2 linked regions of the Herpetosiphon gulosus genome follow. Each later gene encodes a partner of the first gene's protein in a complex. Links are inferred from orthologs where the notes say so. Each region holds a gene or a part of one and is shown on either strand. Other genes may lie near its edges.

The links.
Region 2: the proteins of carB (region 1) and carA are in contact, whole or in part, in a solved structure (PDB 1KEE), measured with the Escherichia coli proteins. The link is inferred for Herpetosiphon gulosus from one-to-one orthologs.

Annotation. Positions count from the first base shown.
Region 1 is NZ_BAABRU010000013.1:95,103-99,299, forward strand. The notes cover bases 386-4,143. They hold carB (carbamoyl-phosphate synthase large subunit), read right to left. Parts: upstream 3,784-4,143; coding sequence 586-3,783; downstream 386-585. Other genes in these bases: ABEB26_RS17815 (cyclase family protein), read right to left, coding at 386-409; ABEB26_RS17825 (zinc ribbon-containing protein), read left to right, coding at 4,079-4,143. Also shown: more of ABEB26_RS17815, read right to left, coding at 1-385; more of ABEB26_RS17825, read left to right, coding at 4,144-4,197. UniProt on the Escherichia coli protein: Large subunit of the glutamine-dependent carbamoyl phosphate synthetase (CPSase).
Region 2 is NZ_BAABRU010000002.1:443,372-446,774, reverse strand. The notes cover bases 40-3,003. They hold carA (glutamine-hydrolyzing carbamoyl-phosphate synthase small subunit), read right to left. Parts: upstream 2,105-3,003; coding sequence 974-2,104; downstream 40-973. Other genes in these bases: ABEB26_RS03905 (enoyl-CoA hydratase/isomerase family protein), read left to right, coding at 2,299-3,003; ABEB26_RS03915 (RNA polymerase sigma factor), read right to left, coding at 309-836; ABEB26_RS03920 (anti-sigma factor family protein), read right to left, coding at 40-312. Also shown: more of ABEB26_RS03920, read right to left, coding at 1-39; more of ABEB26_RS03905, read left to right, coding at 3,004-3,084; ABEB26_RS03900 (response regulator), read left to right, coding at 3,088-3,403. UniProt on the Escherichia coli protein: Small subunit of the glutamine-dependent carbamoyl phosphate synthetase (CPSase).

The DNA of each region.
Region 1 (4,197 bases):
AACGGGCTGCGCTACTGTCGAGTGCCCGAAAATCGCGATGGAAGCGTAGGGGTTCTTCTTGCCAAAAGGCCGAATTGCTGGTTTTGAGCAAGAGACGAGTACAATCGCTGGGCACATTGGCAGCGGCTAATTCTGCACCAGTAATTGGGCCAGTGCCAGTTAATTCCACCACATAACAATCACCAACAAATCGATCAAGCTCCAAGCTTTCAACCGCCAAATCGTTGTTGATAAAGTGCAGCGGTGCATCAACGTGCGTGCCAATGTGCACTCCAGTGTTGAGGCGGGTTACATTACAAATATCGCCTTTGTTCATATCGGCGGCGCGTTTTTGTTCAATCGGCGGATCGCCTTCCCAAACCGGCAGGGCTGGCGAAATCGGAACGCTAATATCGATCAAGTGGGCCATGGGTGGCTCCTTCAATGGCAAGGCATGCTACACATACCTCTAGAATAGCTGCTTCCATTGTCTCACAAAATAGCCATTTGAATGATTGTGACGACTCCCAGGATTTACGCCCTCCTTTTTTTAAATAACAGGCAGCCAGTAGGCTTAAACCCACTGGCTGCAAATCGGTCTATGGCTTAATCTTGCAAGGCTCGCACGCCCAAACCACCTTGACGCAAGGCCTGAATTGCATCGGCAACCGCAGCGGCACTAGCCACAGTGGTGATCGAAATCACGCCTTGGCGCAAAGCCGTTTGGCGAATTGCCTGTTCATCAAATAACGAGGCGCGGCCAAGCGGTGTATTGACAATAATATCAACTTGGCCGTTGATAATATAGTCAGCGGCGTTGGGTCGGCCTTCGTTAACTTTGTAGATCGTTTCGACGACCAAGCCATGCTCACGCAGATAGTGGGCTGTGCCAGCAGTCGCAATCACTTTGAAGCCTAGTTCGCTATATTGCTTGGCAACTGGCACGAGGGCTGGTTTATCGTGGTCGTTGACGCTCACAAAGATTGCGCCGCTGGTTGGCAAACTGCGGCCACAGCCTGCTTGGGCTTTGGCAAAGGCGGCTCCAAAGCTATCGCCACTGCCCATGGCCTCGCCAGTTGAGCGCATTTCTGGGCCTAAGGCGATCGTCGCACCCGGGAAGCGCCGCCATGGCAACACAACTTCTTTGACATGGAAGCCGCGTAACGCTGGCGCACTGCTAATGCCTTGTTGCTTGAGGCTCACACCCGCCATTACTTTGGCAGCGAGGGCGGCCCATGCGACACCACTGGCTTTGGCAACATAGGGAATCGAACGTGAAGCCCGTGGATTGACTTCGAGCACATAGATTTCATCATCCTTGACCGCGAATTGAACGTTCATCAAGCCAACCACGCCCAAGGCTCGGGCTAATTTATCGGTGGCGATTTTGAGTTGCTCAATCACCTGCGGCTTGATGCCAACGGTTGGCATAACACAGGCCGAATCGCCGGAGTGGATGCCTGCGCGTTCGATTTGCTCCATCATGCCAGCAATCACCACGGTTTCGCCATCGGCAACTGCATCAACATCCAGCTCAGTCGCATCTTCAAGGAAACGGTCGAGCAGCACAGGGTGTTCAGGCGAAGCATCGGTGATATGGCGCAAATAATCGTCAAGCCCCGCTTGATCATGGATAATTGCCATACCTTGACCGCCCAGCACATACGATGGCCGCACCATGGTGGGGTAGCCAATACGCTCAGCGATGGCCCGCGCTTCATCCCATGAGGTTGCTGAGCCATAAGGCGTGGCACGCAAACCACATTCCGCCAACACTGCGCCAAATTGGCCACGATCTTCGGCGCGATCAATTGCGGCTGGCGAGGTTCCCCATAATGGTACGCCTGCGGCTTCCAAGCCTTTGGCCAATTTGAGCGGGGTTTGACCACCAAACTGCAACAACACGCCTGCTGGTTGCTCAACATCGACAATATTCAGCACATCTTCCAAGGTCAATGGCTCAAAATACAGCCGATCAGCAGTGTCATAGTCGGTTGAAACCGTTTCAGGGTTACAGTTGACCATAATCGTTTCATAGCCAAGCTCACGCAGAGCAAACACGGCGTGACAGCAGCAATAGTCAAATTCCAGCCCTTGGCCGATGCGATTGGGGCCGCCGCCCAAAATCATCACTTTGCGCCGATCGCTAGGGTTGGCTTCGCTCTCGGTTTCATACGATGAGTAGAGGTAGGGCGTTTGCGCCGGAAATTCTGCCGCACAAGTATCAACATGATGATAGGTTGGCTTGATGTTATGCCCAAGCCGTTGTTGGCGCACCTCTGCTGGCGTTGCATTCAGCAAATAAGCCAATTGCGGGTCGCTGTAGCCATTGCGTTTGGCTTGCAGCAAGAGGTCGGCGGGAATTGTCGCCAAATCATAGTTGCGCACTGCTTTTTCGAGCGCAATCAAACTGGCCAACTGATCAAGGAACCAATAATCGATTTTGGTCAATTCATGAATTTGATCGACCGTCCAGCCAAGATCAAAGGCGGTGCGCATGGCAAAAATTCGCTGTGGCGTTGGCGTGATCAAAAGTTCGCGCAAGCGCTCTTGGGCCACAGGTTGACTGCCATCAGCACCCCAACCCATGCGGCCATTTTCCAACGAGCGCAAGGCTTTTTGCAAGGCTTCGGTGAAGGTGCGCCCCATGGCCATGGCCTCGCCGACTGATTTCATAGCTGTGCCAAGCACTGGCTGCGAGCCTGGAAATTTTTCGAAGTTCCAACGGGGAATTTTGACCACCACATAATCGAGCGATGGCTCGAATGAAGCTGGGGTTGATTTGGTGATATCGTTGGGCAATTCAGGCAACGTATAGCCAACCGCCAACTTAGCGGCAATTTTGGCGATTGGGAAGCCCGTTGCTTTGGATGCGAGCGCCGATGAACGTGAAACCCGTGGGTTCATCTCGATCACAATCACCCGACCATCGTGGGGATTGATTGCGAATTGGACATTCGATCCGCCAGTTGCTACGCCGACAACTTCCATTACCGCCAAACCCATATCGCGCAAGCGTTGGTATTCGCGGTCGGAGAGGGTCATGGCCGGAGCAACAGTGATTGAGTCGCCAGTGTGCACGCCCATGGGGTCGAAATTTTCAATTGAACAGACCACCACACCATTGCCAGCGCTATCGCGCATCAACTCAAGCTCGTATTCCTTCCAGCCCAGCAAGCTTTCTTCAATCAACAGCTCGCCAATGGGGGAAAGTTTCAAGCCCTCTTCGACGATCCGCCGAAAATCCTCAGAATTGTAGGCGATCCCGCCGCCAGCACCGCCGAGGGTAAACGAAGGCCGAATAATCGAAGGAAAACCGGTAGCTTTGACTAATTCGAGGGCTTCTTCGAGTGAGCGGGCAATGCCTGATCGTGCCGATTGCAAGCCAATCCGATCCATGGCCTGCTTGAACAACTCGCGATCTTCGGCGGTAGCGATGGCCTCGACATTTGCCCCAAGCAACTGCACATTATATTGCTCCAACACGCCAGCACGATGCAAATCCATGGCCAGATTGAGCGCGGTTTGACCGCCGACCGTGGGCAGCAAAGCATCGGGCCGTTCGCGGGCAATAATTTCGCTGACCGTTGGCACATCCAACGGCTCAATATAAGTACGATCAGCCAACGAGGGGTCGGTCATAATCGTAGCTGGATTGGAATTGACCAAAATAATGCGGAAACCCTCTTCGCGAAGCGCTTTGATCGCTTGAGTCCCGCTATAATCAAATTCGCATGCTTGCCCGATCACGATTGGGCCTGCGCCAAGCACCAGAATCGAGTGAATGTCGCTGCGTTTTGGCATCGGTGTCTCCATAGTGGGGGATGTACGCCCGCAAGGCACGCCGTTGGCTTGCCGCGCCCCATCCTAGCCAAGTTCGTGTGTCGGGCTGCCATTATACGATGAAATTGCCTGCCACAATTCAAACCAAGCGTTGCTTACAACTGTGTGCTCCTAGCTCCAAGTGACTAGATTAGGGCGCTTATCTGGTTGAGAGTTAGGGCAAATTGTCTTTGATTTGTCATCTTCATGGGTCGTCTTCGGCAGCGTGGCTAGCTATAGTAAAAGCAGCAACGCCACATGCCGAAGGAGGCATTCAATGAAGCTGTTCAAACCGAAAATGATTAATACCGCGCAATTTGAAGATGTAAGCGATTTCGCCAGCGAGGCCTTGATCTGCAAAAAATGTAATCATGAAATGCAAATCTCTGGCCCATT
Region 2 (3,403 bases), on another replicon or contig:
GCTGATTTGGGGCGCTAGATCAAATTGTTTTTTCAAATAGACCCCACCTAAAAGCAACACAACCAACATCAGCGCATTGATTGTGTGTTTGAACGTGCTAAATTTGGCCACCCGTCGCCGACTCTGGCTTGGTGCAACTAAACGCTCGCTCTGACCAAAGATCGAGCGTAAATTGCGTTGCATGGATTTAGTTTTTTCCAACAACTCACGTAACTGTGGTTCTTGGGCTAAGCGTTCTTCAAAAGCTTGCCGATCAGACGAGCCAAAACGCTGATCAAGATAATCAAGCACTGCCGCTAGATCGTGATTCATACATCCTCCAAGTGGTTGCGTAGTTGTGCATGGGCAGTGTGTAAACGCGACCGCACTGTACCAATTGGGCATTCTAAAATAGCTGCGATTTGTTCATAACTTAAGTCGTGAAAGTAGCGCAAGACGATGACGCTGCGTAATTTCAACGATAAATTACCAATAGCATTCCAGATAACTTGCTCCTCCTCGCTGCGCAACAAATTATCAAGGGTCGTGGCTTGAGGCTGTTCTGTCTCAGGCCGCAATTGTTCGCCGAGCCAGCGGCTTAGTCGTTTGCGGGTGCTTAAACAGCAATTAACCGTGATGTGATGCAACCAAGTTGACCATGCTCCTCGGTCAGGGTCAAAGCGCATCAACGCCCGATTAACTCGCATCCAAACTTCTTGGGCGACATCTTCAGCATGGCCCCAATCTGCCAATATCAAGTAGGCAGTTCGGAGTACCATTGTATGATAGCGACTATGCAATGATTCGAGTGTTTCGCTGTGCAATTGCTGAAATTCTGTCATAACAGATGAATTCATTGGAAGCTTTCCCTCATGCATGCTTGCTGAACTAAACCGAGGGTAAAGTTAAAAAGTTCAGTTTTAAATTGAGATTAAATAGAAAACCTCGATAATTTCGCCGATTATCGAGGTTTTGGGTCAATCGGTTTGGAAATTTAGTTACGCTGTTGATCAACGAGGTTGATAAACCGCCGAAAGTGTTCATCGCCATCGTGTGGGCCAGGCCCAGCCTCAGGGTGATATTGCACGCTGAAAACTGGTAAGCTCCTGTGTTGCAAGCCTTCGCAGGTTTGGTCATTGCCACTAACTTCGGTCACTTGTACATCGCTGGGCAAGCTGGCCGGATCGAGTGCGAAGCCATGATTTTGGGCAGTGATCCGAACTTTGCCAGTGCTAGTATCACAAACTGGGTGGTTGCCAGCGTGATGACCAAAGGGCAATTTGAAGGTTGTGCCGCCCAAAGCTTGGCCAATCAATTGATGCCCAAGGCAGATGCCAAACACTGGCACGTTGCCGATCAACTGACGAATTGTTTCGACCGCATACTCCAATGTCGCAGGGTCGCCTGGCCCATTCGAAATCAAAATGCCATCTGGTTTTAGGGCGAGGGTCGCTTCGGCTGAAGTGCGATTGGGCACAACCGTGACTTTACAACCAAGGTCAACCAAGCGCCGCAGGGTGTTACGTTTGACCCCGAAATCGTAAACTACGACATGGCGATTGTGCAATTGCTCAGGAATCGCCAGTTGCAAGGTAGTGAAATCGGCAGGCGTGCCTTCATTCCACTCATAGATGCTTTGGGTTCCCACATCGCTGGCCAAATCGCGGCCCTCCATCACAGGGATGGCTTGGGCTTTGGCGACCAAACTAGCCGGATCAAGATCCTCGGTTGAGAGCACCGCCCGCATTGCCCCTGCTGCCCGAATATGGCGAGTCAAGGCCCGGGTATCTAAATCAGCCACCGCCATAACACCGCGCCGTGCTAATAGCTCGCTGAGAGATTCGCGCGAACGCCAATTGGATGGTCGCTCGGTAAATGAACGCACGATCAAGGCTTCGGCCCAAGGCATGGCCGCCTCAAGATCAACCTCATCAATGCCATAATTGCCAATATGCGAGGCGGTTAAGGTTACTAACTGACCGCGATACGAAGGATCGGTCAAAATTTCAGCGTAGCCAGTCATGCTGGTATTGAATACAACTTCACCTGCACGTTCGCCGCGTGCACCGACAGCCCGCCCCCAAAAGGTGCGTCCATCTTCCAATGCCAGTAATGCGCGTGTCATGGCAACTCCAAGCTAGAAGCAATCGGGTGGTTCAGCCAAAACTGAGTACCAACCGAGTATTATAACGGAATCGGCATTTTTTGGGGTTGCTACTTGCGTTGACGCGTTGCATAAGATGGCCTATGATAAGGCCAAACCACTGCCTTTTCCTCGCTGTTTAACACCAAATTCTTTAGCACAAAGGAAGATCGTCAATGACTGACACGCTTCTGATTAGCAAAGCCGACAATGTAACCACCCTAACGATTAATCGCCCAGCGGTGCGCAACGCCGTCGATCAGCCAACCATGGATGCGCTGCGAGCGGAAATTGAGGCTTGCGAGCATGATGGCACGCGTTGTATTGTGATTGCTGGCGCTGGTGGGGCATTTTCGTCGGGGGCCGATATTATGGCGGCGCTCCAATCTGGTGGCACGGCAAATGATGTATATCGGGTTTTAACCGAATCGTATGGCCCAACCCTGTTGGCAATTCGCCAATCGTCGTGGCCCGTGATTGCTGCCGTCGATGGTGTAGCCGCTGGCATTGGCTCGGATTTGGCGTTGGCCTGCGATTTGCGCTTGGTCTCAAGCCGTGGACGCTTCTCAGAAATTTTTATCAAAGTTGGCTTAATTCCCGATGGCGGTGGAACCTATTCGTTGCCGCGCTTGATTGGCCTTGGGCGGGCCATGGAATTGATGTTTACCGGGGCGATGGTAGAGGCTGAACGAGCTTTGGCTTGGGGTATGGCCAATGCAGTCTTTGATGAAGCACATTTTGCCAACGAGGTACAAGCTTATGCTGCGACGATTGCGGCACAGGCTCCTTTGGCGTTAACCCGGGGTAAACGTGCGATGTTGGCCGCCCAAAATGATCAAAGTTTTGCCGATGCGCTGCGGCGTGAAGCTGAATATCAACGCGAGATTTTTAATAGTGAGGATGGCTTTGAGGGCTTTCAGGCCTTCTTGCAAAAACGCCCACCTGTGTGGAAAGGACGATAATTCGTGCTAGTTAACCCGTATAGCTCAGATCAACAACGCTCACGCTTTATCTGGTTAATGGGCATTCAAGCGGTCTTGGTGGTTGTGTTGCTGATTGCCTCAACCCTCTTGACGGTTGGCATGAACCGTTTGCGTGATCGTGATGAAACCTTGCTGAGCTATCGGGTGCGTTTAAACGACGTTAATATTGCCCTTTTATCGCTCCACAATAATTTGCGCGGCTATACCAGCACTGGCTCAGAGATTTTCTTCACTGAAATGCAAAAAGAACAGACAGTTGTCGCCGAAGGCTTACAATTTCTTTTAGTTAATCCGCCCG